3 regions of the Pseudomonas vanderleydeniana genome follow, and region 1 is predicted to be linked to each of the others. Evidence: riboswitches for the same ligand, from Rfam matches in the RefSeq annotation. Region 1 holds a riboswitch; each other region holds the start of a gene.
The links. Region 1 has a riboswitch for cobalamin ahead of cobW (cobalamin biosynthesis protein CobW). Riboswitches for the same ligand answer to the same signal wherever they lie in the genome.
Positions count from the first base shown of each region.

Region 2: linked by a shared signal. The riboswitch ahead of cobO (cob(I)yrinic acid a,c-diamide adenosyltransferase) and the one ahead of cobW (cobalamin biosynthesis protein CobW) in region 1 are both predicted to bind cobalamin.
Region 3: linked by a shared signal. The riboswitch ahead of HU752_RS18730 (ABC transporter substrate-binding protein) and the one ahead of cobW (cobalamin biosynthesis protein CobW) in region 1 are both predicted to bind cobalamin.

Region 1 covers NZ_CP077093.1:3,927,986-3,938,022, forward strand. Annotated here, with positions in the region: gene HU752_RS17675 (magnesium chelatase ATPase subunit I) at 1-103, opposite strand, end outside; gene cobN (cobaltochelatase subunit CobN) at 116-3,886, opposite strand; gene cobW (cobalamin biosynthesis protein CobW) at 3,891-4,958, opposite strand; cobalamin riboswitch at 5,060-5,266, opposite strand; gene HU752_RS17690 (glycosyltransferase) at 5,356-6,645, shown strand; gene HU752_RS17695 (glycoside hydrolase) at 6,650-8,968, opposite strand; gene cobF (precorrin-6A synthase (deacetylating)) at 9,100-9,855, opposite strand; gene HU752_RS17705 (AraC family transcriptional regulator) at 9,987-10,037, shown strand, end outside.
Region 2 covers NZ_CP077093.1:5,715,260-5,725,296, forward strand. Annotated here, with positions in the region: gene HU752_RS25625 (adenosylcobinamide-GDP ribazoletransferase) at 1-507, opposite strand, end outside; gene cobC (alpha-ribazole phosphatase family protein) at 510-1,088, opposite strand; gene cobT (nicotinate-nucleotide--dimethylbenzimidazole phosphoribosyltransferase) at 1,085-2,140, opposite strand; gene cobU (bifunctional adenosylcobinamide kinase/adenosylcobinamide-phosphate guanylyltransferase) at 2,137-2,658, opposite strand; gene HU752_RS25645 (cobyric acid synthase) at 2,674-4,128, opposite strand; gene cobD (threonine-phosphate decarboxylase CobD) at 4,125-5,117, opposite strand; gene cbiB (adenosylcobinamide-phosphate synthase CbiB) at 5,110-6,018, opposite strand; gene bluB (5,6-dimethylbenzimidazole synthase) at 6,015-6,665, opposite strand; gene HU752_RS25665 (cobyrinic acid a,c-diamide synthase CobB) at 6,671-8,032, opposite strand; gene cobO (cob(I)yrinic acid a,c-diamide adenosyltransferase) at 8,029-8,640, opposite strand; cobalamin riboswitch at 8,724-8,943, opposite strand; gene HU752_RS25675 (DMT family transporter) at 9,117-10,010, shown strand.
Region 3 covers NZ_CP077093.1:4,213,107-4,223,143, forward strand. Annotated here, with positions in the region: gene HU752_RS18725 (FecCD family ABC transporter permease) at 1-891, opposite strand, end outside; gene HU752_RS18730 (ABC transporter substrate-binding protein) at 888-1,898, opposite strand; cobalamin riboswitch at 2,018-2,219, opposite strand; gene HU752_RS18735 (DUF6124 family protein) at 2,631-3,035, shown strand; gene HU752_RS18740 (DUF3144 domain-containing protein) at 3,529-3,825, opposite strand; gene cynR (transcriptional regulator CynR) at 3,892-4,779, opposite strand; gene HU752_RS18750 (carbonic anhydrase) at 4,892-5,533, shown strand; gene cynS (cyanase) at 5,577-6,047, shown strand; gene dapF (diaminopimelate epimerase) at 6,096-6,899, opposite strand; gene ptrR (putrescine utilization regulator PtrR) at 6,957-7,841, opposite strand; gene HU752_RS18770 (aldehyde dehydrogenase family protein) at 7,943-9,334, shown strand.

The DNA of each region.
Region 1 (10,037 bases):
GCACACCGCCGATCTTCGGGTCGATCGCGGTCAGGCACAGCGCCAGTTTCAGCGCCTCGGCACCGACTACCGCCGACAGCGGGAAATGCGGGGTATCATTCATGGTGCATAGACCTCAGGAATCTTCTTCAATATCCAGCAGCAGGTTTTCCAGCGCCTCGCGGTACTCCCCCGGTTCGCTCCACAACCCACGTTGCTGGGCTTCCAGCAGGCGCTCGGTCATGTCGCGCAGCGCATGGGGGTTGTGCTCGCGGACAAATTCACGGGTGTCGGCATCCAGCAGATAGGCATCGGCCAGCAGCGCGTACTGGTGATCGTCGATCAGTTGGCTGGTGGCGTCGAAGGCGAACAGGTTGTCGACTGTCGCCGCCAACTCGAAGGCGCCCTTGTAGCCGTGGCGCTTGACCCCCTCGATCCACTTGGGATTGGCCGCCCGGGAACGGATCACCCGGTTCAGCTCTTCCTTGAGTGTACGGATCTTCGGCAGGTCGGGCTGGCTATGATCACCGTGGTAGCTGGCGGCGGTTTCTCCGCGCAGGCTTTCCACCGCTGCCAGCATGCCCCCCTGGAACTGGTAGTAGTCGTTGGAATCGAGCAGGTCGTGCTCGCGGTTGTCCTGGTTCTGCAACACGGCCTGGACCTGGCTCAGACGCCGGGCGAACAGTTCGCGGGCCGCGGTCCCCTCATCGGAACCGCCATAGGCATAGCCGCCCCAGTTCAGGTAGACCTCGGCAAGGTCCTCGCGGGTTTGCCACAGGCGTCCGTCGATGGCGTTCTGGACCCCGGCACCATAGGCACCCGGCTTGGCACCGAAGATCCGCCAACCGGCCTGGCGCGAGGCCTGCTCGGCATCCAGGCCGCTGGCCTGCAACTGTTCGCGCTCCTGACGCACCCGGGCCGCCAGCGGGTTCATGTCTTCGGGCTCGTCCAGCGCGGCAACCGCCTGCACCGCGGCGTCGAACAGGCGGATCAGGTTGGCGAAGGCATCACGGAAAAAGCCTGAAACGCGCAGGGTCACGTCGACCCGCGGCCGGTCCAGCAGGCTCAGCGGCAGAATTTCGAAGTCGTCGACCCGCTGGCTGCCCGTGGCCCAGACCGGCCTTACCCCCATCAGGGCCATGGCCTGGGCGATATCGTCACCGCCGGTGCGCATGGTCGCCGTGCCCCAGACCGACAGGCCGAGTTGGCGCAGGTGATCGCCATGATCCTGCAGATGCCGTTCAAGGATCAGGTTGGCCGACTGGAAACCGATGCGCCAGGCCGTGGTGGTCGGCAGGTTGCGCACGTCCACCGAGAAGAAATTGCGCCCCGTGGGCAGCACGTCCAGCCGTCCACGGCTCGGCGCGCCACTTGGGCCTGCCGGGACGAAGCGCCCGTCGAGGGCCGCGAGCAGCCCCTGCATTTCCGCCGGGCCACAGGCATCGAGCCGCGGGGCCACCGAGTCCAGCAGGCCGCCGATGATGCTGCGCACATCGGCCCATGCCTCGTTGTCCGGCAGTACCGCGCGCCCCGCCAGGGCCTGCTCGATCAACCGGGCGGCATACAGCTCCAGGCGCTCGCGGCTATCGCCCGCCGTGCGCCAGCTGGCCTCGCTGAGCAGGCCCAGGGCCTGCGGCCGGTGGCCGGTCCAGGGCTCGGCCAGAACGCAGTCGAGCGGATCGAAGCCCAGCTCGAAGGCCTTGGACAGCGCCCGCAGCAGGCTCGACTGGGCACCTCGCCCGTCACCCCGGGGAATGCGCAACAACGCCAGCAAGGTATCGACCCGCAACTGTCCCTGCGGCGATTCACCGAACACGTGCAGGCCATCACGAATCTGCGACTCCTTCAGGTCACAGAGGTAGGTATCCAGCCGTGGCAGCCAGATCGCCGCGTCGGCGTCGCTGTCGAGCCCGGCATCCAACTGCAGTTCGCGGTCGATCTGCGTTTCACGGACCAGTTTGAGAATATCGCGTTGCAATTCCCGCGCTCGCCGCGGGTCGAGCAACTGTGCTTCATAGTATTCGTCGGCCAGCAGCTCCAGGTCGCGTAGCGGGCCGTAGGTTTCGGCACGGGTCAATGGCGGCATCAGGTGATCGATGATCACCGCCTGGGTCCGGCGCTTGGCCTGGGCGCCCTCGCCCGGGTCGTTGACGATGAAGGGATAGATGTTCGGCAATGGGCCCAGCAGCGCATCCGGCCAGCAGTTGCGTGACAGCCCGACGCCCTTGCCCGGCAACCATTCCAGGTTACCGTGCTTGCCGACATGGATCACGCCATGGGCACCATAACGATGACGCAGCCAGAAGTAGAACGCCAGGTAGCCATGCGGCGGCACCAGGTCCGGGTCGTGATAGACCGCACTCGGGTCGACCTGATAGCCCCGGGCCGGCTGGATACCGACGAAGGTCAGGCCCAGGCGCAAGCCGGCAATCATCATCCGCCCAGCGCGGAACATCGGGTCGTGTTCCGCGCGACCCCAGCGGGCCAGCACCGCCTGGCGGTTGGCCTCGGGCAGCTGTTCGAACAGTGCCTGGTACTCGGCCAGCGCCAGGCTTTGTTGGCACGGCCGCAGGTCGAGGCTGTCGAGGTCGTTGCTGACGCCGCCAAGCAAGGCCTGGATCAGACCGGTGCCGCTCTCGGGCAGATCATCGACCGGATAGCCCTGGCGCTGCAGCGCACGCAGGATGTTCAGCGCCGCCGCTGGCGTGTCCAGGCCGACGCCATTGCCGATCCGCCCGTCACGGGTCGGATAGTTGGCCAGGATCAGGGCGATACGCTTGTCGCCGTTGTCCAGCCGTGCCAGGTCCACCCAACGCCGCGCGAGCTCGGCGACGAAGTCCATCCGTTCGGGCTGGGCACGGTAGCAGACCACGTCGCTCTGGCTGCGCTCGCTGCGCCAGGCCAGGTCCTTGAAGCTGATCGGCCGGCTGATGATCCGACCGTCCAGTTCCGGCAAGGCGATATGCATCGCCAGGTCCCGCGGGCCCAGGCCCTGCTCGCTGGCTTGCCAGCCAGGTTCGTTGTCCTGGGCGCAGATCGCCTGGATCACCGGGATATCACGGCGGAAAGGCCGCAGGTGCGGGGCTTCGGGGGTCGACTGGGCAAATCCGGTGGTATTGAGGATCACCGCCGCCGACACTTCGTCCAGCCAGTCTTCGACCACTGCCAGGCAGGCAGGCTCCTTGAGGCTGGCCACGGCGATCGGCAAAGGGTTCAGCCCAGCCGCCTGCAGGCGCTGGCAGAACACATCGACGAAGGCGGTATTGGCCGCCTGCAGGTGCGAACGATAGAACAGCAGCGCCGCTACCGGTTGCCCAGCCTGCCAGTCGGCTTGCCAGTCAGCCAGTTGCGCATCGACCCGTCGCGGGTGGTAGATCGCCGTGCGCGGTAACGCCCGCGGCTCCAGCCAGGAATAATCGCGGCCCAGCCAGCCACTGGCCAGGCAGCGATACAACTGCAAGGCATTGCCCAGGCCGCCCTGGCGCAGGAAGTGCCAGAGCCGTTCGGCGTCGGCGACCGGGACGTTGCCCAGGGCGCTCAACTCAGGATCGGGACGATCATCGCCCGGCACCAGGATCAGCTTCACCCCGCGCTCGGCCAATTGCACCAGGCGTTCGATACCATAGCGCCAATAGCCAATACCGCCGTGCAGCGACAGCAGGATGACCTTGGCCTGTTGCAGCACCTGCTCGACATAGAGGTCGACCGAGGCATGGTTCTGGACCTGCATCGGGTTGGCCAGACGCAGGCTGGGATAGTCGTCCGGCAGCTGCTGCGCCGCTTCGGCGAGCAATGCCAGGCTGGAGTCACCGCTGCACAGGATCACCAGTTCGGCGGGGGTTTGTCCCAGGTCGGCAATGTTGTCATCCGACACGAAGCCGCCGGGCTGGGTCCTGAGCAGGTGCATGGGGTCAGGCCGTCAGTGCGGCGCGCAGGGTCGATTCGAGCAGCGCGGCATCCAGCTCCTGGCCGATCAGCACCAACCGGGTGATACGGGGTTCGTCAGCGCCCCAGGCACGGTCGAAGTGCTTGTCGAAACGCGTCCCGACCCCCTGGACCAGCAGGCGCATCGGCTTGTTCGGGATCGCCGCGAACCCCTTGACCCGCAGGATGCCATGCTTGACCACCAGTTGCGTCAAGGCATCGAGCAGCAGGCTTTCGTCGGCTTGCGGCAGGTCGATGGAAATCGAATCGAAGGCATCGTGGTCATGATCGTCGTGATCATCGCCGTCGTGGTGGTGATCGTGGTGGCTGTGACGGCTGTCGATATGTTCTTCGGAGCCGGCACCCAGGCCGAGCAGTACGTCGAGTGGCAGGCGACCGCTGCTGGCCTCGATGACTTTCACTGCCGGTGGCAGCTCTTCAGCCACTTCCAGGCGCACCTTGGCCAGGTCCTCGGGCGCTATCAGGTCGGTCTTGTTGAGAATGACCAGGTCAGCGCTCGACAGCTGGTCGGCGAACAGTTCGTGCAGCGGCGACTCATGGTCCAGGTTCGGGTCGAGCTTGCGCTGGGCATCCACCTGGTCAGGGAACGCGGCGAAGGTACCGGCCGCCACTGCGGGACTGTCGACCACGGTGATCACCGCGTCGACGGTGCACGCGCTGCGGATTTCCGGCCACTGGAACGCCTGGACCAGCGGCTTGGGCAGTGCCAGGCCAGAGGTTTCGATGAGGATATGGTCCAGGTCGCCGCGCCGTGCCACCAGCTCACGCATCACCGGGAAGAACTCTTCCTGCACGGTGCAGCACAGGCAGCCGTTGGCCAGTTCGAAAACGCGGCCGACCGCCTCTTCCTCGGTGCAACCGATGGAGCACTGCTTGAGGATTTCACCGTCGATACCGAGTTCGCCGAACTCGTTGACGATCACCGCGATACGGCGGCCCTGGGCGTTGTCCAGCATATGGCGCAGCAAGGTGGTCTTGCCCGAGCCGAGAAAGCCGGTGACGATGGTGACGGGAAGCTTGGCCAGTGTTTTCATCGGGATGCCCCTTGGCAAAAATAGCGGGCATGCGGGACGAGAAACCGCAGCCCGGAACAGGCGCGGGTAGATTCGCCACCGGATCACCCCGCCCGGTTCAAGTGAAATTCTGTCACGAGGCAGGTCTCCTGGCTTGCGGCGGGTGTCGACCAGGGTCGGATCACCGGGTCTTGCGCCTTCCCACCCCAGGGGGGCAGTGGCCAGGCAAGACGCTCAAACCGCTCACAGTTGCGGGGGCAGCCGCGGCTTGCCGCGTTCCCGTCTTAGCTTCGGCCGGATGCCGAAGAACCTCGAACCTGCAAGGCTACGCAGTGCGCGGGGGCAGGTCAATCTCGGCGGCGGCTGTGGTTTAATTGCGCGCCTTTTTCACCCCGCCCGTTTCAAGGAATCACCGCCCATGAGTGCCAACGACACCACCACCGTCCTGGTTATCGGTTATGTCTGGCCCGAACCCCGTTCCTCGGCCGCTGGCGGGCACATGATGCAGATCCTCGAAAGTTTCCTCGAGGCCGGCTGGCACATTACCTTCGCCAGCCCCGCCAGCATTGGCGAACACAAGGCCGACCTGCGTAGCCTGGGGATCGACGAGCAGGCCATCGAACTCAACAACAGCAGTTTCGACAGTTTCATCACGCAGTTGCAGCCGGATGTAGTGCTGTTCGATCGTTTCATGATGGAGGAACAGTTTGGCTGGCGGGTCGAGAAACACTGCCCCGATGCCCTGCGCGTACTGGAGACCTCCGACCTGCAAAGCCTGCGCGATGCCCGCCAGCAACAGCTCAAGGAGCGCCTGAAGGCCGATCCGGACCCGGATGACTTCAGCGAGCTGTTTGCCCCCGAGCTGCCGCAGATCTTCCAGCAGATGAGCGCCACCGACCTGGCCCAGCGGGAGATCGCGGCGATCTACCGCTCGGACCTGAGCCTGATGATCTCCGATGTCGAGATTGGCCTGCTGACCGAGCAGTTTTGCCTGCCACCAGCCCTGCTGCACTGGTGCCCGCTGATGCTCGATGCTCCCGACGCCTTTCGGTCCTTCGAACAACGCGCGCACTTTCTCAGTATCGGCAACTTCCGCCATGCTCCGAACTGGGACGCCGTGCTCTGGATGAAAACCACCCTCTGGCCCATGATTCGCCAGCAACTGCCCAGCGCGCAGTTGCATATCTACGGCGCCTACACGCCCCCCAAGGCCACCGCACTGCACAACCCGGCCCAGGGCTTCCACGTGCTGAACTGGGCCGAAGATGCCTTGCAGGTCATGAGTGCCGCGCGGATCTGCCTGGCCCCCCTGCGCTTTGGCGCGGGCATCAAGGGCAAGCTCGTCGATGCCATGCTCTGTGGCACACCGAGCATCACCACGCCGATCGGCGCCGAAGCCATGCACGGAGACTTGCCTTGGCCCGGCGCCGTGGAAAGCAGCGCCCAGGCCCTGGCCAGGGCCGCCGTACAGCTCTACCAGGACTCATCGGCCTGGCACCGGGCCCAGGCCGCCGGCCAGGCCTTGCTGGCAGCGCGCTACGATCGACGCCTGCACGGCCCGGCGCTGGTGGCCCGGATCGAGCAATGCCGAGAGCAGCTGGTACAGCATCGCCGCGACAACTTCACCGGGGCGATGCTGCGTCACCACCATCACAAAAGCACCCAGTACATGGCCCAGTGGATCGAGGCGAAAAACCGTACGGCCTGAGGCCTCACGCGGACGGCAGGAACAATTTGCCGACCTCGATCAGTTGCGGCGCCCGGTCCGGCATCAATATCAGCGCCGAGCGCGCCGGTAGCAGCCGGCCCTCCGGCGAACGCGCAGGTTTCCTGGCGAAATTCACCGTCACCAGTGTGCCATCACTGAACGAGGTGCGCTGCACCTGGCGATCAGCCGAGAACACCTGGAAATCACTCATCCGCTCGGTGAACAGGCGCTCGTGCAGCGGCCGGAATACCCGGTCATAGGCCCGGATGAACGGCAGGTCGCGCGCCAGCACCTGGTCGTTGAGGTGATACAGCGGCGGCACCATGTACAGCAACTGCAGCAACGCCGTGCTCTCCCGTTCGCTGGAAAACTTCAGCGAACCGTATTCCCAGTGGTGCGTGCTGACCAGGCTGTCGTGAAAAACCATCTGGTACAACGGCAGGCGAAACTGTGCCGAGGTGACGAAACGCGCGACGGCGGGCTTGAGCGGGACCGGTTTGAAATACAGGTCCGGGGTTTCCGGAGGCCAGTAGCCACCGCGGTAGAACGGTGATTGCTTGTTCTTGCCGATATCCGGGTCCATCCAGGCGAACGGCTGGGTAGCAATGCCATGGCTGTAGGCAATGCCCGGCACGTAGTACGCCACCCCACCCTCGCTGCCCGTCACCAATTCCAGCTTGCGACTCGGAAACTGCAGCCGGCGCCAGCGCGCCTCGGCATCCTCGCGCTGGCTGGTTTCCCGCCCGGGGGTATAGTCCCGGAACTCGGGGCCGGCGGCATCGACATCGAGGAAGTAGCTGTTCAGCCGCCCGGCGCGGGCGACCGCACTGATGCGCTGCTGCGCATAGGGCTCGACGACCCGCGAATTGACGTAGACCCCACGGCCATTGAAGCCCCTGACCTTCTCGCCACGGCTATCGCGATAGCCCGCCGCCGCCAGTTCGTCACCCATCTGCGCCGTGGCCCAGGTCGCCCGCAGATTGGACGGATGCGCACTGCCGTAACTGTCATAGACCGCCACCAGATAACCGGCCGCCTTGGCCGCTTCCACCGCCTCGGGATGCCACAAGGCATCGCGCCAGTCATCCGCCCCCAGCCAGGCCCGGCCCAGGCCGGCCTTGCGCAGCGCCTCCACGGTGTCCAACGACAGCCCGCCCCCCCAGCGCCGGGGCGACGCCAGCCATGGCCCGAAGGCCTCCATCAACTGCCCGCGAATGCTCTGGCCCCAGGCGACATTCGCCGCAGGATCATGATTGCCCGGCAACGGCTCGACCGGCACCCGGGGCAGCACCTCCGGCAACGCCGCATTGAGCGCCCGGGTCACCTCGCGCCGACGCTGGACGGATACGCCTGTGCGCCAGTTATCGGCCTCCTGCAATGCCGCCTCGAAGCTTTCCCGCGCCGGTGGATCGAATGCCGCCCACAACTTCCATGCCAGGTGCCGATGATCCTGGCGCCGCGCGGCGAAAAACCTGAGGAAGGCGGGCCAGTCCTTGATATCCGCTGCCTTCAGCGGCCCGGCCCCCCACAGGTAGATATGCGCAGCCCCACCCAGCCTGGCGATCAGCGGCTGCTGGGCGATTTTCTGCTTCAGCGAAACCAGGTGTTGCCCGGCTTCCAGCCACTGGCGGTAGAAACGCGCCCCGTACAGCGGATCGGCCGGTCCGACCTTGATACGGACCGTGAACGGTTCCCCGTTGGCCAGGCGGTTGAACTCATGGCTGATCCGGGGCAAAGGCCGTGAATCCTGCACGACCATGCCGAAACGGGTATCGAAAGGGGTCTCGATCAGCCAGGTGATCGAATGATCACCGCGCAACTCGCTCCAGAATGGCATCGACAGCAGACCGTTGAGCGCATCGGGCTCGTAACGCCGCAGCAGCCAGTCCAGCCATTGGCTGTCATCACTGGGGACATAGGCCCCCTCCCCGAACGGCAGCGCATGGGCCTCGATGGCCCTGGCCTCCTGGGGGCGCGGCCACTCCAGCACCACCGGCTGCCCGGCACGGATCGACAGGCGCAGGGCGTCCTGCTCGATTCCAGCCTCGACCTGGAACTGATCGGCACCGTTGGTGATACGCCAGGCACGTTCGCCCACGGGAAACGCCCGCGCCGTATCGGGAAAGGCCGGTGCGCTCAGCACCGAGACCTGGCCATCATCCCGATGCAGGGTCACTTGAAGCGTTGCCGGGTCGACGCTGAAGACTCCATCGCCGTAAGGCAGGTCAACCAGCGGCTGGCCGAAAACCGGCAGGCTGGACACGCACAAGACCAGTGCCAGATACAGGCAACGAAATCGATCAATCTCTGGCAGCAGGCGCATGAGGCTCCACGGCAGTGTCCCGGCAGTTTCAAGATCCTGCGGACACTAAACGACAAAGCCCCCGTGCTCCATGGGAAAGCTCTCTTGCAGGTAGCGGAAATATCGCCAAATTACGCTGCTTAACGCCTGCCCTACGATTTCAACGGACGGCGCAGCAGGTAGGTGTCCATGATCCAGCCCTTGCGCTGCCTGGCCTCTTCGCGCAGTTCGCGGATTTTCCCGTGCACCTCGTGCAACTGGCCGCTCACCAGCAACTCATCCTCGGTCCCCAGGTAGGCACCCCAGTATATTTCCAGGGTCTGGTCGAGGAACTGACCGAAGGCACAGTGGGCATCGAGCATCACCACCACATTGTCCAGGTCGGCCGCAGCCAGGCGCCGGCCGGTGGTGATGCGGATCGGTTCGCCGATCCGGTTCAGCGGCACCCGATGACGGGCCGCCAGCGCTTGCACGCTGCTGATCCCGGGAATCACTTCGACCTCGAACGGCGGCCCGCCCAGGTCCACCACCCGCTCCAGCACCCGCAAGGTGCTGTCGTACAAACCCGGCTCGCCCCAGACCAGAAAGGCCCCGCATTCACCATCGGCCAATTCCTCATCGATCAGGCGAGCGAACAACCCGGCGCGTTGTGCATGCCAGCGTTCGACCCCGGCCTCGTAGGAATCCTCGTTTTCCTCGCGCAGCGGGTCGCTGACCTGCACCAGGCGATAACCCGGTTGCTCGATATAGCGCTCACAGATGTCCTTGCGCAACTGCACCAGTTCTTCCTTGGCCCGCCCCTTGTCCAGCAGGAAGAAAACCGAGGCGCGGTTCAGGGCCTTGACCGCCTGGATGGTGATCTGCTCCGGGTGGCCGGAGCCAATGCCAATCAATAGGACGCTCTTCACTGTTTCGCTCCAGGATAGGGTCGATGAACGCTGCCCAGCCCGTTTCAGCTTATCCGAACCTGGGCGCAAGGTTGGCAGAGAGCCGACGAAGGAGGCATTATCGGGTTGCAATAATAATAAAAGCGCTTCCCATGACTCGAACAACCCGCATCACCGATCCCTCCTACGAGCTGATGGATGAC
Region 2 (10,037 bases), 1.8 Mb from region 1:
ATCGGCCAGCGCCTGTCCCAGGCCGCCGGCTCGTACATAGGGCGTGACCAGGAACAGGCCCAGCAACGCGCCACGCCCGATCACCGGGGCCAGGACCAGGGCCGCACTCTGGTGCTGCTCGATCAGCGCCAACAGGGCGCAGAACTTCAGCAACAGCACCAGGACCAGGGTGACCACGGCAATCGGCCCACTGCGTGGGTCCTTCATGATCGTCAGGGTACGCTCGCGATCGCCAAATCCGCCCAGCCAGGCATCGGCGCTGTCGGCCAGGCCATCAAGGTGCAAACCACCACTGAACAACACCCAGGCAGTCAGCAGCAGGGCCGCATGCAACAACAGCGGCGCGCTCGCCAGGAGGCCGTCGACACCGTACAACAAGCCTCCCAACAGCAGGCCGACCAGGGGATACCAGAGCAGTGAGCGCCCCAACTCCTCGGGGCGCGGCATGCCCGGCAAACGAATCGGCAAACTGCTGAGAAACTGCAGGGCAATCCGGAACGGCAACAGGTTCAAGGCGCTTCCCTCAGTTGACCATCAGCCGACACCTGCAAGGCAAACATGGCGCCATGGGCCACCTCCACCTGCAACAGCTGCTCGCGCGGCAGTCCACGTGCGCGGGCCAACAGCAATTTCATCACCCCGCCATGACTGATCAGCAACACCCGCTCGCCGGCATGGCGCTCCTGCAGCCGCCCGACTGCCGCCAGCACCCGCTCGTCAAATCTGGAGACGGGTTCGCCATCAGGCGGGGTAAAACCGTAGGGATCGCTCCAGAAGCGCCCCAGGGCCTCGGCATCGGTTTCCATCAACGCCGCCGCACTCTGCCCTTCCCAGGCACCGAAATGCAGTTCCTGCAGATCCCTTTCCAGCTCGACGGGCAGGCCGAGCCGCTCGCCCAGCTCCGTGGCAAAACGTGCACAGCGCTGCAACGGCGAACTCACCAGGCGGTCCCAGGGACCGCGTGCCAACACCGCCTGGCGCATCTGCTCCCAGCCCTTGTCGGTCAGGGCATCATCCAGGCTGCCACGCAGCCCGCCGCCCTGTTCGGTCTCACCGTGGCGCAACAGTTCCAGGTGCAGCGTGGTCATGCCGGTCGATCCGCCACCGCCGCTTCGGCGAAGGTCGCCATCTGCCCGTGCAGGTCACACGCCAGGCGCACCAGAGGCACGGCCAGCGCGGCACCACTGCCCTCGCCCAGGCGCAGGCCCAGCTCCAGCAGGGGTTCGGCCAGCAGGCTCTCAAGAACATGCCGATGCCCCAGCTCCGCACCCCGGTGGCCAAAGATCAACCAGTCGCGGCAATCGGGGTTCAACCGCACCGCGACCATCGCCGCCACACTGCAGATGAAGCCGTCGACCAGCGCCGCCACACCTTCCTGGGCACAGGCCAGGTAGGCACCGGCCAACGCCGCCACCTCGAAACCACCCAGGCGGAACAGGGCCTGCAACGGATCACTCGTGTGCTCGGCATGCAGCGCCAGCGCACGCTCGATCACCTGGGCCTTGCGACTGACACCGGCCGGATCCAGGCCGGTACCCGGGCCGGCGAGCAGACTGGCCGGGCATCCCAGCAAGGCACAGGCCACCGCGCTCGCCGCCGCGGTATTGCCGATCCCCATCTCGCCACCAATGAACAGTTCACTACCGGCCGCCACGGCGCGGCGCACGCTATCACGCCCGGCTTCGAGAGCTTGCAGGCCCTGGGCCTCGGTCATTGCCGGCGCCTGGGTGAAGTTCGCGGTACCTGCACCGATCTGCCAATGACGCACGCCCGGCAGGTTGAGCATCGGCGTAACCGTGCCGAGATCATTCACATCCAGTTGTGCGCCCAGCTGCCGGGCCAGCACGCTGATCGCCGCGCCACCCGCCACGAAGTTGGCCAGCATCTGCCCGGTGACTTCCTGGGGATAGGCCGATACCCCTTCGGCGACCACGCCATGGTCACCGGCGAAAATCGCGATCCACAGGTGATCGACCCGGGGCTTGAGCCGTCCCTGCAGGCCGGCCAGTTGCACCGCCACCTGCTCCAGCAAGCCCAGGGAACCGGTCGGTTTGGTCAATTGCTGTTGACGCTCGAACGCTGCGTTGCGCGCCTCGCCATCGATTGCCTTGCAGGGTTCCAGCCACCACGATTGATTCATAACGCAGGTCCTTTCAGAGTCAGGGGCAGGCCGGCAACGGTCAGTACGACACGCTGACAGCGCTCGGCCAGGGCTTGATGCAGCCAACCGGCTTCATCGACATAACGGCGAGTCAATTCGCCCAGCGGCACGACACCGAGACCGGTCTCGTTGCTGACAAAAATCAGTTCGCCCGGCAGTTGCGCCAGGCAGTCCAGCAAGGCATCGCGCTCGGCTTGCAGGCGCAAGGCATCATCCAGCATCAACAGGTTGGTCAGCCACAGGGTCAGGCAGTCCACCAGCAGGCAGGTACCGGCCGTCGCGTTAGCACGCAACACCTGCGCCAGCTGCAGCGGCTCCTCGATCAGTCCCCAATGGTCCGGCCGCCGAGCACGATGCAAGGCCACCCGCTCGTTCAACTCGCCATCCACGGGCTGGCTGGTCGCGACATAGATCACCTGCCGCCCACTCTCCTGTGCGAGGCGCTCGGCCAGGCGGCTCTTGCCGGAACGGGCACCGCCCAGAATCAATTGCTGCATATTCGCTCGACCTGCTTAATCAAGACCGCACAACTCGCGCAGGCGAGCCGTGTCCAGGTGCCGCTCGACCAGATCGGCCAGGCGTTCGATGTCCCGCTCGCGCAGGGCGTGATAGTCCACCTCCTGTACGGCTTCGAGCCCTGCCCAACGCAGCAGCGCGGCACAGGACAGGGGCGACTCGAACAGGCCGTGCAGATAGGTCCCGAGGATTTGCCCGTCGGCGCTGCACGCACCGTCGCAACGCCCATCATCGAGCTGCACCGCCGGCCGCTCCAAAGCCACCCCGGCGGTCACTCCGGCGTGAATCTCGTAGCCACTGATCTCGGCGTTCTCCAGCACCAGGTGACCGCGCACATTGCGCAACTGCTTCTCGCGCTCGAGCTCGGTGCTGAACGCCAGCAGGCCAAGACCGGCACTGGAACCCGCCGGCCCTTCCAGACCCAACGGATCATGCACCTGGTCGCCGAGCATTTGCAGGCCACCACAGATGCCCAGCAGCTTGCCGCCGTAGCGCAGGTGCCGATTGATTGCGGTTTCCCAGCCGTTCTGGCGCAGGTAGGCGAGATCGCTGCGCACGCTTTTCGAGCCGGGCAGGATGATCAGGTCCGCCGGCGGAATCGCCTCGCCGGGGCCGACGAACTGCAGGTCGACCTGGGGATGCAGGCGCAGCGGATCGAAATCGGTGTGGTTGCTGATGCGCGGCAGCACCGGCACCACCACTTTCAGCACCTGGTCGAGTTTGTCGACCTGGCGCCGGTCCAGGCCATCCTCGGCTTCCAGGTGCAGATCCATGACATAGGGCAACACGCCGATCACCGGTTTGCCGGTGCGCGCCTCCAGCCAGTCGAGCCCCGGTTGCAACAAGGCGATGTCGCCGCGAAAACGGTTGATGATGAAACCCTTGACCCGCGCCTGCTCGCTCGGCGACAGCAGTTCCAGGGTACCCACCAGATGAGCGAACACGCCGCCGCGGTTGATGTCCGCGATCAGCAGCACCGGACAGTCCACCGCCTCGGCGAAGCCCATGTTGGCGATGTCGCCGGCGCGCAGGTTGATCTCCGCCGGTGAACCGGCACCTTCGACCATCACCACCGGGTAATCGCGGCTCAGCCGTTGGTGCGAAGCCAGCACCGCCTGCATGGCGATGGCCTTGTAGTCGTGATAGGCGACGGCGTTCATGGTGGTCACGGCACGGCCATGGACGATCACCTGGACCCCGGTGTCGCTGTTGGGCTTGAGCAGCACCGGGTTCATGTCGGTATGCGGCTGCAGGCCCGCGGCCTGGGCCTGGACCGCCTGGGCCCGGCCGATCTCGCCACCGTCGGCGGTCACGGCGCTGTTGAGCGCCATGTTCTGCGGCTTGAACGGCACGACGCCAACGCCCTGGCGGGTCAGCCAGCGGCACAGGGCTGTCACCAGCGTACTCTTGCCGGCGTCCGAAGTGGTGCCCTGGACCATCAGGGTGCTCATGGGTGCTCCTCGTTATAGGCCTTGAATGCCTGCTCCAGACGCAACCAGCCAGCCTCGTCGGGTGGCAGGCCAAAACGCAGGCTGCTGTTCTGGACGAACAGGCGCAGCAGGATCCCGCGTTGCGCCATGAATTCATGCAGGTGTTCGGCGCGGGTGGTGATCAACCACTGGAACAACGCACAGCCGCCCTGCGGGGCGAAGCCCTGTTCGCTCAGCAGGGCCACCAGGCGCTGGCTGGCCTGCTCCGTGCGCTGCCGCTGCCGGGCGTGGCCATCACGGTCGGCCAGGCACACCTGCCCCAGCACCCGCGTCGGGCCGGCCACGGCCCAGGGTCCGACCTGCTCGGCCAGCAGCTTGAGCAGCTTGCGCTCAGCCAGGACGAATCCCAGGCGCACACCGGCCAGACCGAAGAACTTGCCGAACGAACGCAACACGATCAAACCGACCTTGTGGGTGTACGCCGCCAGGCTCTGTTGCGGCGTGTTGTCCATGAACGCTTCATCGACCACCAGCCACCCCCCACGCTGGGCCAGCCGGGCATGCCACTCCAGCAACTGTTCGGCTGAAAGCCGCAGGCCCGTGGGGTTGTTCGGGTTGACCACGACCAGTACGTCGAGGCTGTCGAGAAAGAAGTCGATCTCATGCTCCAGCACTTCGCGCACGATGTAGCCATTGCGACGCCAGGCTTCGGCATGTTCGGCATAACAGGGCGAAAGCACGCCGACCTTGCCGGTCCGGCGCAGTTGCGGCAGGGCCTGGATCGCGGCCTGGGAACCGGGCACCGGCAAGGCCAGCGGTGCACCGTAGTAGGCGCTGGCGGCCTGCTCCAGGCCATCGTCGGTTTCCGGCAGGCGCGCCCAGGCACGCTCGGGAATCGCCGGAATCGGCCAGGGCCAGGGCGCGAGACCGCTGGACAGGTCCAGCCAATCCGCCTCGGCAATCCCGTATTGCTCCACCGCCTTGCGCAACCGCCCGCCGTGCTCAAGCATAAAACTCAGCTCCCAGACAGAGAATCAGCAACCACAGCCACACCCCGCGCTGGACCAATTGCCAGCCGCGATCGATCGCGTCGGCATCGGCCACCGGCCCCTCGCCCAACTGCGGACGCTGGTGCAGCTCGCCATGGTAGATCGCCGCGCCGCCCAGCTCGACCCCTAGGGCCCCGGCGCCAGCGGCCATCACCGGCCCGGCATTCGGGCTGTCCCAGGTCGGCCCCTGGGTACGCCAGCACTTGAGCGCCAGCCGGGTCTTGCCCAGCAGAGCGTAGGTCAAGGCCACCAATCGGGCGGGGATATAGTTGAGCAGATCGTCGATCCTGGCCGCCGCCCAGCCGAAACGCTCGAAGCGCTCGTTACGATAGCCCCACATCGCGTCGAGGGTATTGCTCAGCCGGTACAGCACCACGCCAGGCACACCGGCGACGGCAAACCAGAACAGCGCGGCGAAGATCGCATCGCTGCCGTTCTCCAGCACCGACTCGGTCGCCGCACGAGCCACCGCAGCCTCATCCAGCTCCGAGGTCTGGCGGCTGACCAGGTAGCCCACCCGCTGACGCGCCAGTTCCAGGTCGCCACTGCGCAGCGCCTGGGCCACCGGAGCCACGTGCTCGCCCAGGCTGCGCATGCCGAGGGCACAGTAGAGGAACAGGATCTCGACGACCCAGCCGACATAGGGCGCCCACGACAGCGCCGTGGCCAATAGCGTCAGCGGCACCACCGCCAGCACCCAGGCGGTCACGCCATGACTGCGCCAGCCCCGGCCGCCGGAGTTGAAACGTTGTTCGATGCGATCGGCCAGGCGGCCGAACGCCACCAGCGGATGCCAGCGCCTGGGTTCGCCCAGCAGCGCATCCAGCGCAACCCCGGCGACACTCAACAACGCCACACTCATTGACTCACTCCCCAATAGTTCTCATATAACAACTCATTCAACGGACGCGGTTGCGCCCAGCCTTCCAGTACCAGCATGGGTGCCGGGTAGAACTCCTTGACCGGCCCCAGGCACAGCACGGCCAGCGGCTTGGCGCCCACCGGCAGCCCCAGCAGGTCGGCCAGCGCCTGCGGCTCGAACAACGACACCCACCCCATGCCCAGCCCCTCGGCCCTGGAGGCCAGCCAGAGGTTCTGGATCGCGCAGGACAGCGACGCCATGTCCATCTCCGGCAACGTCCGGCGACCGAAGATATGCCGCTCGCGCCCGTCCATCAGCGCCGCCACCAGCACCTCGGCGCAATCATTGATGCCCTCGACCTTCAACTTCATGAATTCGTCGGAGCGCTCGCCCAGGGCCTCGGCGGTCCGCACCCGCTCCTCTTCCACCAACTGCCGGATCCGCCCGCGCAGGGCACGGTCGCTGATCCGGATGAACCGCCAGGGCTGCATCAGCCCGACGCTGGGCGCCTGGTGCGCCGCCTCCAGCAACCGCGCCAGCAATTCTGGCGCCACCGCGCCCCCGGCAAAATGGCGCATGTCACGCCGCTCGGCGATGGCCCGGTAGACGGCCTCGCGTTCCTCTAGGGAAAAAACCTTGTCTGTCATTGCCTCTACGCAGTGCCTGCGCCCACTTCGAAAGTGCCGGCCCTGGCATGATCAGGCGTGCAATCCCGCAGTTGCGGCGCCAACAGCGCAGCAACTGCCTGGGGATTGGACGGAAAATAGAAATGCACATAGGAAGCGGTCGTACGCCCCTGACGATAGACCGCCTCGGCGCCTCGGCCACCATTGGGGCTCTGCCCACGGGCAATCGGCGTCAGATCGGTGCTGGTCAACGAATGGTGATACGTATGGCCGCGCAGCGATCCTTCCGGCAACTCCACGGCCTGCAGGGCCAGCGCGGCCAGGCGCTTCTGCATCACCGCCTCGCCCGCCAGCAGCCCGAGCAGTTCGGCGCGCTGGCCGTCGACATCGGTCAACGCTTCGAGCAGGTAGAGCATGCCGCCACATTCGGCGAGCAGCGGCTTGCCCGCGGCGTGGTGCGCTCGGATCGCCGCCAGCATCGGCTGGTTCTGCGCCAGCGCCAGGTGGTGCAGCTCCGGGTAGCCACCCGGCAGGTACAGGCTGTCGACCTCGGGTAACGCGCTGTCGTGGATCGGCGAGAAGAAATGCAGCTCGGCGCCCAGCGCCCGCAGCAGATCCAGGTTGGCACCGTAGATGAAGGCAAAGGCCTCATCGTGGGCGACGGCGATACGCACGCCGGCCAACAGCGGTTCGACGCTGGCAGAGGGCGGTGCCGCAAATTCGACTGGCGGCGGCAGCGCGACTTCGCAACTGGCCCCCAGGGCCTCGGCAGCGACATCGAGGCGCCGATCGAGGTCATTCAGCTCGCTGGCCTGGACCAGCCCAAGGTGGCGGCTCGGCAGCTCGATCCCGGTTTCGCGGGAGAGCGCGCCGTACCAGCGCAGGCCTTCGGTCAGGCTGCCTTCGAGCAATTGCGCATGGCGCACGGTACCGACCCGGTTCGCCAGCACCCCGGCAAACGGCAGGTCCGGCTGGTAGCGCGCCAGTCCCAGGGCCAGGGCACCGAAGGTCTGGGCCATGGCCGTACCGTCGATCACCGCCAATACCGGCACGCCGAAATGCCGCGCCAGGTCGGCACTCGACGGCGTCCCGTCGAACAGCCCCATGACGCCTTCGATCAGGATCAGGTCGGCCTCGCCCGCCGCTTCCCAGAGCAGCCGGCGGCTTTCCTCGGCACCGACCATCCACAGGTCGAGCTGGTACACCGGCGCGCCACTGGCGCGTTCGTGAATCATCGGGTCGAGGAAGTCCGGGCCACACTTGAACACCCGGACCGTGCGCCCCTGGTTACGGTGCAGGCGCGCCAGGGCTGCCGTCACCGTGGTCTTGCCCTGGCCGGAAGCCGGCGCGGCAATCAGCACCGCCGGGCAATGACGCGCCTGACTCATAGCTCGATGCCTTTCTGTGCCTTGATCCCGGCCTGGAACGCATGCTTGAGCAAGCCCATCTCGGTGACGGTATCGGCCAGGTCGATCAGCTCCGGCTTGGCGCCACGACCGGTCACCAGCACATGCTGCATCGGCGGACGGGCCTGCAGGTCACTCAGCACCTGGTCCAGATCCAGATAGCCGTGCTTGAGGGCGATGTTCAGCTCGTCGAGCACTACCAGCCCGATCTCCGGATTGGCGAGCATTTCCCGGGACACCGCCCAGGCGGCTTCGGCGGCGGCGATGTCACGCTGGCGGTCCTGGGTCTCCCAGGTAAAGCCCTCGCCCATCACATGGAAACGCACCTGCTCGGGGAAGCGGCGGAAAAACAGCTCCTCGCCGGTACTGTTGCGGCCCTTGATGAACTGCACCACGCCGCACTGCATACCGTGGCCCATGGCCCGGGCGAGCATGCCGAAGGCCGAGCTGCTCTTGCCCTTGCCGTTGCCGGTCAGCACCAGCAACAGGCCGCATTCGTTCGGGGCATTGGCGATACGCTCGTCGATCACCGCCTTCTTGCGCTGCATGCGGGCCAGGTGGCGTTCGTCGCGTTCGGGGGACTCGTTCATGGCAGCTCTCCGTTGGGGCTGGATAAGGCAAACGGCGGGCAGACGGAGGCACGGCCAAGGCCGTCCAGCATCGCCCACCGTGATGCTGTGGAATGGATCAGGCCGGTCTCCGGACTCATGAGCGGCGCGAACGCGGGACCGCGCACCTTCCCATGCCATCGGCACAGTGGCGAAAAGCGCAGCCTTGACTCATTTACCGTTGCGGGGGCAGTGCCGGGATCGCACCTGCCTGAGGGCTCACCGGCTTCCCTGTTTCACTCTGTCGACGCCAGGTCACAGAGCACCTGAAACAAACCGCGAAGGTTAGAGGGTTGGGGGTGGAGCGTCAATTGAAGCCGACCGTCTGTACCCGATGGCCAGGGGTATTAACCGGCGAAATGGGGCCTGCGAGGAAAACTCATTTCTCGCGATGGTCCGCGTGGGAATAACGTATCCCGACAGTAAAGAAACAAGAGCGCCAGCATGAGGACTCAGCCATGCCTGAAGTCGTTCCGATCCTGTCACTGCTGGGCGGTGCCGCGCTGCTGGGTGTCGCACCGGTCATCGTCAAGACATTGCCCTTTGAAGCCGAGGTTTCGGCGTTCTATCGGGTCCTGCTGGCAGTCCCATTCATGTTGCTGTTCTGTGCACTGGCACCCACACAACTGTCGCGCCTCCCCAGAACCGGGCGTTTCTACAGTCTGACCCTGCTGGCAATAGTGCTCTTTAGCGCCGACCTGGCGGTGATGCATCTGGCGATCAGATATACCGATGTCGCTATCGCTAGCCTGCTGACCAATTGCGCACCGTTTTTTGTCGTACTGATGGGTACGGTCGGTATTATCGACAAACCCAGGAAAATCGAATTGCTGTGCCTGTTGCTAGCCATCACCGGCCTGTACGTGCTGTGCATCAAAGAAAAACCCATAAGCCGTGATCATGCGGGAGAAGCCCTTGCTCTGCTGGCCGCATTCTTTTACGCAGCCTATATAGTGAGCATCAAGAAAGTCAGGCAATACGAGTGCACGCCGACCTCGATCATGCTGCTGATCACGACCGGCTGCAGCCTGCTGCTATTTCCGCTGTTCATCATGTCAGGCGCTCCGCTCCCCCATGAGCTCTCGACTTGGGCGCTGCTGCTGGCCCTGGCACTGTGTGGTCAGGTGTTCGGACAGTTGCTAGTGACCCTGGCCCTGAAAAGACTCGCGGCCTCGTTCAGCTCGTTGATACTGCTCTTGCAGCCGGTGGTTGCTACAGCGCTGTCCTGGTCCTTACTCGACGAAGTGCTCACGACCACCCAGCTATCAGGCATGACAATCATATTGCTGGCCATCACCGCCAGCTCCCTGTCTTCCGGCCAAACGAAACAGCAGGGATCTACGCGCGCCTGAAAAGGAATATCCCGACACGAATGCCGG
Region 3 (10,037 bases), 290 kb from region 1:
GAAAAGTGCACCACCCAGCGCACTGGCCGGCAACAGCCGAGCGTGACCGGGCCCCAGCAGCAGGCGCAAGGCATGTGGAATGACCAGCCCGACAAAACCGATGGCTCCCACGATGGACACCATCACCGCCGTCACCAGCGACACGCCAGTGATCAACAGCAACTGGGTGCGCCGCACCGGGATGCCCAGCGAGGCCGCCGAGTCGGCACCAAAGGTAAAGGCATCCAGCGCGCGCCGATGCCACAGGCAGACCAGCAGCCCGGCCAACGCCACCGGGACGGCCAGCCACACCGATGGCCAACGCACGCCGCTGAGATTGCCCAGCAGCCAGAACAGGATGCCGCGGGCCTGCTCGGCGGTGGCCGACTTGGTTACCAGGAAGGCCGTCAGCGCATTGAACAGTTGCGATCCGGCGATACCGGCCAGGATCACCTGGGCATTGTTGCTGCTCGCCCCGGCCGCGCGCGATAGCAGCAGAACCAGGACAAAGGCGCACAAGGCCCCGATGAAGGCGCCGCCGGACAGCGATAACGCTGCGCCACCCAGGCCCAGCAGCCCCACCGCCACCGCTCCGCTGGAGGCGCCCGCCGAAAGGCCGAGCAGGTACGGTTCGGCCAGGGGGTTGCGCAACAGCGCCTGGAGAACCACGCCACAGGTCGCCAGCCCCGCGCCGCAGGCCGCTGCGACCAGGGTGCGGGTCAGGCGGTAGTTCCAGATGATGCCCGCATCGATCGGCTCGACCGGATAACCGGCCTGCCACAGCTGGTTGGCCAGTACCTGGTAGATCAGGCGTGGCGACAGGCTGGTCTCACCGATGGCAATCCCCGCCAGCAAGGCCGCGAACAAGGCGACCAGCGCCAAGAGGCTGTAGGGCAGCAGGCGGCTCTTCACTCTGGCGCCTTACCCGTGGCGATGGCCGTGGACAGGGTTTCCAGCCCGCGGAACAGGCGGATGCCGGCCTGCATGGCATCCGCATCGAGGATCACAATGCGGTTGTTCTTCACCGCATCCATGTTCCTGGCCACCGGATCATTGCGCAGGAATTCGAGTTTCTTGCGGTAGTCGTCCGCCGGGAAGCGACGACGGTCCATCCGGGCGATGATCAGCCAGGTCGGATTGGCCTTGGCCAGGGTTTCCCACCCCACGGTCGGCCACTCCTCATGGGACTCGACGACGTTGCGCACACCCAGGGTCTGCAGCATGAAATCGGCCACGCCCTGGCGACCAGCCACGTAGGGATCGGTCGCCAGGTCGGCACTGGAGAACCAGAACAGCGCACTGGTGCCGGACAGATCCTTGCCGGCCAGCTGCCTCTTCGCCTTGTCCAGGCGGGCCTGCAGGTCGGCATTGAGCGCGACACCACGATCCTGCACGTCGAAAATCGTCGCCAACTGGCTGATGCTCTTGTAGATGCTGTCGACCTTGAACGGCTGCAACCGGGTGCCATCGGCGCCGACCAGGTTGTCCTTGCCTTCGCAGTCCGAAGGCAGCAGATAGGTCGGGATCTTCAGTTCGCTGAATTGCTCACGGGTACCGACCGAGCCCTGCGGCCCGACCATCCATTCGAACTGTACCGCCACCAGTTGCGGCCGCTTGCCCACCACGGCCTCGAAGCTCGGGTCGTTGTCGGCCAGGCGCTCGACCTTGTCGTTCTGCGCCTGGAACTCGGGCAACACGTTGTTGAACCACAGCGAGGTGCCGACCAGCTTGTCACCCAGGCCCAGCGCATAAAGCATTTCGGTGCCGGCCTGGCCGATGGTGACCGCACGCTCGGGCGCCTGGGCGAAGGTCTGCGGCAGGCCACAGTTTTCCACGGTCAGCGGGTACTGGGTGGCAGCGGCCTGGGCCAGGCCGGTGAGGCTGAGGCCGGCGAGCAAGGTGGCGAAGCGAGGCAGCATGGTGGGCGATCTCCTGTCGGGCAGTACACGAAGTGGACGCATGGACAGGCATCGCCACCCTGGCGTGATGCCAGGCGTAGCCCTTTACAGGGGAGATGGCCATCCCGGACACCCCGCCGGTTGGTGAATGTAGGCCGGCAGGTCTCCTGACTGGTGCGTCCTGGCCCGCCTCCGGCCTTCCCGAATCGCAGGGATCCAGTGGCATCGTTGGAGTGGGCTCGGCACCTACAGTTGCGGGGGCAGTTCCGTTTGGTCCGCCATGATCGGCGGCCCGGGATTCCCTATTATTTCCGAGTGGAAACCGGCGGTCGGCATGGTAGAGCATCGGCTCGCAATTGGGAACGCATCAAGAACAGCTCTCATTTTCTGAAAACCCATCTCGGCGCTTTCTGAAACGCCAATTTCTCGACTCGTTCGAGAATAATTGCAGCCATCTAAAGGATTTTTCCTACATATTTCCCGTTGATTCAGCGCTCCTCGACGCCTAATCTTTCCGTGTTGCTGCCAATTCAGCAACCGGGCTTGGACACCCGAATTTGGAAACAAGCGCACATCGCCGCGTTCGCGGTATTCTTGTGCTCGCTTTATGGCGAGCTGTGCGCGGGACACCTGTGATGGGTGTGCCGGGTTCTTGTTTCCCCGGTTGTCCAACCTGCGTACGGTTCGCCACCCTTTCGCTTGGACACGAAAGATGGCGGGCATTCTCAGTTGCTCTGAAACAAGGATTGAGCGATGACCAAGAAAATCACCCCAGACCCACCGCCCTGCCGCACTTCGAGTCCCACTGAAAAGAGCGACTTCCTGCGCAACGCCATGTACAGCGCCCTGGACCAGATCAACTCGGAGCCACCGCCGCCCGAGCCACTCGATGCCTTCGCCACAACTGCCTTCAACATCACCAGCGACTCCGCCGGCAAGCCCGCGCTCTTTGCCATTCAACCCGGCGTCACCGCCAAGGTCGCCTTGGCCCGGGTATCGGACCTGCTCAAAAGCGCCGAATTGAACGCCGACGAAATCGGCCCGCACCTCGACGGCATTGACCGTGAGTTGTTCAGAGGGATGCTGCAATCGCTGGAGTTGTCGCGGGCGATCGTGGACTCGCTGCTGGCAGCGACAGCGTTGCCCGCTTGCACCTGACTAAATGACATACCAGCAGTCGTCTACAGAAGTAGCGACTGGCGCTGACAATGATCGTTCCCACGCTCCGCGTGGGAATGTCTCCGAGGACGCTCAGCGTCCGCCCTGGTGACGCTAAGCGTCACGTGCTGCATTCCCACGCAGAGCGTGGGAACGATCTGATGCGGAGCGTGGGAGCGATCGGAAGTCCGCTGCCCGGTGCTGGGAGCCCACAGCAAGTGCTCGGCGGTGGCGCCCATCGAGAGGTTGCCGGTTTCGGCATAGGCCTGGGAGCGACTGGCGCTGGCTCTGAAAATGACTCGCGGGCGCTAGCTGGAACAACGATCGTTCCCACGCTCCGCGTGGGAATGCCTCCGAGGACGCTCAGCGTCCGCCCTGGTGACGCAGAGCGTCACGTGCTGCATTCCCACGCAGAGCGTGGGAACGATCTGATGAGGAGCGTGGGAGCGATCTGATGCGGGGCGTGGGAACGATCGGAAACCGGTACGCTGAATCAGTCCTGCTTCGCCCCCATGTACAGGTCGAAGTTCTTGATGTGATCGTCAAGGTTGTCCTCGAGCATCAGCCGATACTGATCACAGAAATACTTCAGCATCGCCTCACGCGCCTGGGCCATTTCTTCGCCGGACTTGAAACCGCGCGCACTGACCCAGGCATTGAATCGGGTGGTGCCGAACATCATCGAAGCATTGACCTTGCCGAAGTTCTCGACCTGCTTGAGCTGTTCGTTGGACAGGTTGATGTGCTCGTCCGCACGGTCGTAGAACGATTCGTCGATGGTTTCTGACATGGCAGGCTATCTCTGGATGAAAAACGCTGTATGGGACCAGCCTTCCCGCCTTCTGTCCAGAACCGTTCAACTTGCCAGCCGATCGGCGACCTCCCGGGCCACTTCGATGAAGGCACGTGCCGCCGCACTCTGGTAGCCACCCTTGCGCTGCATGAGTACCGCCGTGCGCTGCAGGCGCAGCGGCTGCAGTTCGATCGCCACCAGATCCGGGTGCGCCAGGGTAATGGCCGCAGGCAGCAAGGTCGACAGCCCGGTCCGACGCACCATCTCGATCACCGCACCAATGGCGTTGGCCTCCATCTGTACACGCGGATGAATGCCGTGCTGATGGCAATAACGATCGATCTGCTCACGGGTCGCGAACTCGGCACTGAGCAGCACCAGCGATTCGGCACTCAGCGCCTCCAGCCCCAGGGTGCGCTGCCCGGCCAGCGGGTGTCTGGCGTTGACCACCAGGGCCAGCGTTTCAACCAGCAGCGGCTCGGCCTCGATATCCTGGGCATGCACTTCCTCAAAGGCGATACCCACCTCCAGTTGATCGGCCAGCAACTGTTCCTCCATGGACTCCTGGGCGATCTCGCGCATGTTCAGGGTGATGTTCGGATAGCGCTGGTGGAAGGCCTCGACCAATGGCCCAACCAGGTAGGTGGTGAACGTCGGCGTCACCGCCACCCGCAGTGACCCTCGGCTCAGGTCACCCACATCATGCAGGGCACGCCTGGCCTCTTCCAGCTCCTGCTGGGCCCGGCGGGCGTAGCGCAGGTACACCTCGCCGCTATCGGTCAGCCGCGTGGAACGTCCGGAGCGGTCGAACAATTGCACACCCAGGCCATCCTCCAGTTGCCGCACCTGCTGCGACAACGCGGGCTGGGATACGTACAGGGCCGCTGCCGCCCGGGTGAAACTGCCGTGTTGCGCCACGGCGAGAAAGTACTGGATGTGCCGGGCAAGCATCGCCTCACTCCATAAGATTATCTGATGCACTCCATCATAAATGAGACTTTTATCTTATGTCATGCGCTGCGTAACCTCTGCTCCATCGCAATGCGAACCAGAGGAATCAGCCATGAAAGACATCATCGAAGGTTTTCTGAAATTTCAGCGTGACGCCTTTCCCGAACGCATCAAGCTGTTCAAGGACCTGGCCAACCAGCAGAGCCCGCGGGCGCTGTTCATCTCCTGCTCCGACAGCCGCCTGGTCCCCGAGCTGGTCACGCAACGCGAACCGGGCGACCTGTTCGTCATTCGCAACGCCGGCAACATCGTACCGTCCTACGGCCCCGAACCAGGCGGTGTGTCGGCCTCGGTGGAATACGCCGTCGCCGCCCTGCAGGTGTCGGACATCGTCATCTGCGGGCACTCCGATTGCGGCGCCATGACCGCCATCGCCACCTGCAAATGCCTGGACCACATGCCCGCCGTGGCCGGCTGGTTGCGCTACGCCGACTCGGCACGGGTGGTCAACGAAGCCCGCCAGCATGCCGACCAACCGGCCAAGGTCGATGCGATGGTCCGTGAAAACGTGATCGCCCAACTGGCCAATATCCAGACGCACCCCTCGGTACGCCTGGCCCTCCAGGAAGGTCGCGTGACCCTGCATGGCTGGGTCTACGACATCGAGAGCGGCCGGATCGACGCGTTCGATGGCAGCAGCGGCCGGTTCGTGTCGCTGGTGGACCACCCGGATGCCCGCGCCGTTTCCCATTGAACCGCAATCACCGAATACTTTTTTCAACCAAGGAGACAACACCATGATCCAGTCGCAAATCAGTCAGAACGCCCGTCTTGCCCTGAGCGAAGTCATTCTCCTGGCCAAGGCCCGCAAGGACCTCTCGTTCGCCCAGATCACCGAGGGCACCGGCCTGTCCGAAGCCTTCGTCACGGCCGCGTTGCTCGGCCAGCATGCCCTGCCGCTTGCTGCTGCCCAGGTGGTGGCCGACAAGCTGGGCCTGGACGCCGACGCTGTCCTGCTGCTGCAGAGCATTCCGCTGCGCGGCAGCATCGAGAATCGCGTGCCGACCGACCCGACCATCTACCGTTTCTACGAGATGCTGCAGGTCTACGGCACCACGCTGAAGGCACTGGTCCACGAGAAGTTCGGTGACGGCATCATCAGCGCCATCAACTTCAAGCTGGACATCAAGAAAGTCGAGGATCCGGAAGGCGGCTCGCGCGCCGTGATCACCCTGGACGGCAAGTACCTGCCGACCAAGCCGTTCTGATCCGCCGCTGAAACGGTCCGGCTGCCGCTATGGCGCCGGACCCGGCAGTCAGTATTGCGCAACAGTCCCTTGCAGAACGGTCTCCACCCGCCCACTCAAGATCACCCCGCCACTGCCATCCCACTGCACGCTGACCGTGCCACCGTCGCACTGCACCTGGACGCGCTCGTCCAGCAGGCCACGGCGAATGCCGCCGACCACCGCGCCACAGCAGCACGAACCCGAGCCCTGGGCGATGCCGCCACCACGCTCCCAGATGCGCAGGCGGATATGACTGCGGTCGATGACCTGGACAAAATGCACGTTGGTCTTTTTCGGAAACAACGGATCGGTTTCGATCCTCGGCCCCCACTCGGCCACATCGATAACTGAAAGATCGTCGACGAAGAAGGTGCAATGAGGATTGCCCATGCTGCAGGCCACCGGGCTGCCGGCGATAGGCAGGTTCAGGGTGTCCATCGCCTCGGCCAGAGGAACGCTCTGCCAGTCCAGCGATGGTTTGCCCATGTCCACCGAGATAGCCCCACCCTCCTCGCGCACGCAGGTCAGCAGTCCACGATTGCTCCTGAGCACCACCGACGAGCTGCCGGCCTCGCGCATCAGCGTATCGGCCACGCCCCGGGTGGCGCTGCCGCAGGTGTCGAGGGGTGAACCATCGGGGTTCCAGAACACCACGCGGGCGGCTGCATCCTCACAGTCGAGCACCACCGCCAGTTGATTGAAACCTATGCCGCGATTGCGGTCGCCCAGGCGCCGAGCCACCGCACTGGTGATCGGATCAGTTTGGCCACGGCGGTCGATGATGACAAAATCGTCGCCATGGGCATGCATCTTCACAAAGCTGAGGGTCATGCGCGCTCCTGTCGGCACTCGGCAAACGTCAAGCATAAGGGGATGGTGATCAGGCCGTCACTCTGCGGGGCTGCGGTTCGCCTGAACCTGGTCTTCGAGCAGTTGCACGAACACCGACAGGTTCTGCGACACCGTACCGCGACGCCAGATCAGCCAGGTCTGCAGGTAACGGAAATCCGGCGACATCGGCCAGACGCTGACGGTGCTGCAGCCCGGCATGCTCTCGAGCATGCTGCGCGGCATCATCGCCAGTCCGGCACCGGCGCTGACGCAGGCCAGCATGCCGTGGTACGACTCCATCTCGAAGATCTTGCCGGGCACCGCCGCATCGTGACTGAACCAGCTTTCGAAGTGGTGGCGGTACGAGCAGTTGGCCCGGAACGCATAGATGCTCTCGCCGTTCACATCGGCACCGCGGGTGATCGGCGCATGCTGCAGCGGTGCGATGATCACCATCTCCTCATCGAACACCGGCACGCCTTCCAGGGTCGGATGCAGGATCGGGCCGTCGACGAACGCCGCCACCAGTCGCCCGGACAGTACCCCTTCGATCATGGTCCCGGAGGGACCGGTGGACAGATCCAGCTCGACCTTGGCGTATTGCTGGTTGTAGGCCGCCAGCACAGCCGGGATGCGCACGGCCGCCGTGCTCTCCAGCGAACCGAGGGCGAACGGGCCCTGGGGCTCTTCCCCGGAGACGGTCAGGCGGGCTTCGGCCACCAGGTCGAGGATGCGCCGGGCGTAGTCCAGGAAGCTCCACCCTGCCGGGGAGAGGCGCAGTCGGCTCTTCTCGCGGATGAACAGCTCCACCCCGAGATCCTGCTCCAATTGCTTGATGCGGGTGGTCAGGTTCGACGGCACCCGGTGAATGAGTTGCGCAGCAGCACTGATGCTGCCCTGCTCGGCAACGGCCTTGAAGATTTCCAGCTGGACCAGATCCACGTCATTCTCCAATCGTGAATGAATGGCTCAGTATTATTCAGTTTCCATAAAAACAACAGCGCCGTAATCTGGCTCCATAACCCACCCAGCAGGACGGTGCCATGACTACTGTGTCGAACCAGACCCACGCTATTTCGATCAACCCCTTCAATGGCGAGCAGATCGGCCACTATGCCTACGAGTCTGCCGAACAGCTCGACGCAGCACTGGCCCGCTCCGCCAAGGCCTATGCCGGCTGGCGCCGCACCAGTGTCGCCCAGCGCGCGCAACGGATGATCGCCCTGGCCAAGGCCCTGCGTGACGGCGCCAGCCAGATGGCCGAAATGATCAGCCTGGAAATGGGCAAGCCGATCACCCAGGCCCGTGGCGAAGTCGAGAAATGCGCCCAGCTCTGCGAGTGGTACGCCGAACAGGGCCCGGCCATGCTCGCACCTGAGCCGACCCTGGTGAACAACGGCAGCGCGCGTATCGAGTACCGCCCACTGGGTGCGATCCTGGCCGTCATGCCGTGGAACTTTCCGGTCTGGCAGGTACTGCGCGGCACGGTTCCGACCCTGTTGGCCGGTAACACCTACGTGCTCAAGCATGCCCCGAACGTGATGGGCAGCGCCTACCTGCTGCTCGACGCGTTCAAGCGCGCCGGCTTCCCGGAAGGTGTCTTCGAGGTGATCAACGTCACCCCCGACGGCGTCTCCAAAGCCATCGCCGACCCGCGTATCGCCGCCGTGACCCTGACCGGCAGCGTGCGTGCCGGCACCGCGATCGGCTCCCAGGCCGGTGCGGTATTGAAGAAGTGCGTGCTGGAACTGGGCGGCTCCGACCCGTTCATCGTGCTCAATGACGCCGACCTCGACGCAGCGGTGCAGGCCGCGGTGATCGGTCGCTACCAGAACACCGGGCAAGTCTGTGCGGCGGCCAAGCGCCTGATCGTCGAGCAGGGCGTGGTGGAAGAATTCACGCGCAAGTTCGTCGAAGCCACGCGCAAACTGGTGGTGGGCGATCCGCTGTCGGCCGAAACCTACATCGGCCCGATGGCCCGTTTCGACCTGCGCGACGAGTTGGACCAGCAGGTCCAGGCGACCCTGGCCGAAGGCGCGACCCTGCTGCTGGGTGGCAGAAAAGCCGAAGGCAACGGCAACTTCTATGAGCCGACCGTGCTGGCCGACGTCACCGACCGGATGACCTCGTTCAAGCAGGAACTGTTCGGTCCGGTGGCGTCGATCATTACCGCCCGCGACGCTCGCCACGCCGTGGAACTGGCCAACGACAGCGAGTTCGGCTTGACCTCGACCGTCTACACCGCCAACGTCGACCTGGCGCAGCAGATTGCCGACGAGCTGGAAACCGGTGGTGTGTTCATCAACGGCTACAGCGCCTCCGACCCACGCGTGGCCTTTGGCGGCGTGAAGAAGAGCGGCTTTGGTCGCGAGCTATCACACTTCGGCGTACGCGAGTTCTGCAACGCCCAGACCGTCTGGCTGGACCGCAACTGATCTGAACCGAGCCGCTGCCGAACAGGCTCACCACAGGTGTTCATCAACAGCTACAGCACCTGCGCCTCACACATAGCCTTCGGCAGCGTGAAAGAGAGCGACTTCGACCGCGAGTTGCCGCACTCCGTGGCGAGCGGGCTTGCCCGCGTTGGGGCGCAAAGCGCCCCCATAACCAGCCACCTCGACCTATCAGGAAGACCGAGGCGGCTGGTTTTGCGGCTGCCTTGCAGCCGAGCGCGGGCAAGCCCGCTCACCACAGGTGTTCATCAACAGCTGCAGCACCTGCGCCTCACACATAGCCTTCGGCAGCGTGAAAGAGAGCGACTTCGACCGCGAGTTGCCGCACTCCGTGGCGAGCGGGCTTGCCCGCGCTGGGGCGCAAAGCGCCCCCATAACCAGCCACCTCGGTCTATCAGGAAAACCGAGGTGGCTGATTTTGCGGCTGCCTTGCAGCCGAGCGCGGGCAAGCCCGCTCACCACAGGTGTTCATCAACAGCTACAGCACCCTCGCCCCACACATGGCCTTCGGCAGCGTGAAAAAGAGCGACTTCGACCGCAAGCTGCCGCTCACCACAAGTACTGTACCACCCTCGCAAATGCCATCTGATCCGTATTTTTCTTCACTACCTGAATCTGTATCGGGATCAGATTTCCCCTGACAATAAGTCACCGCCCGGCGTCCCGGGTCGCGTTTGAGGGGAGA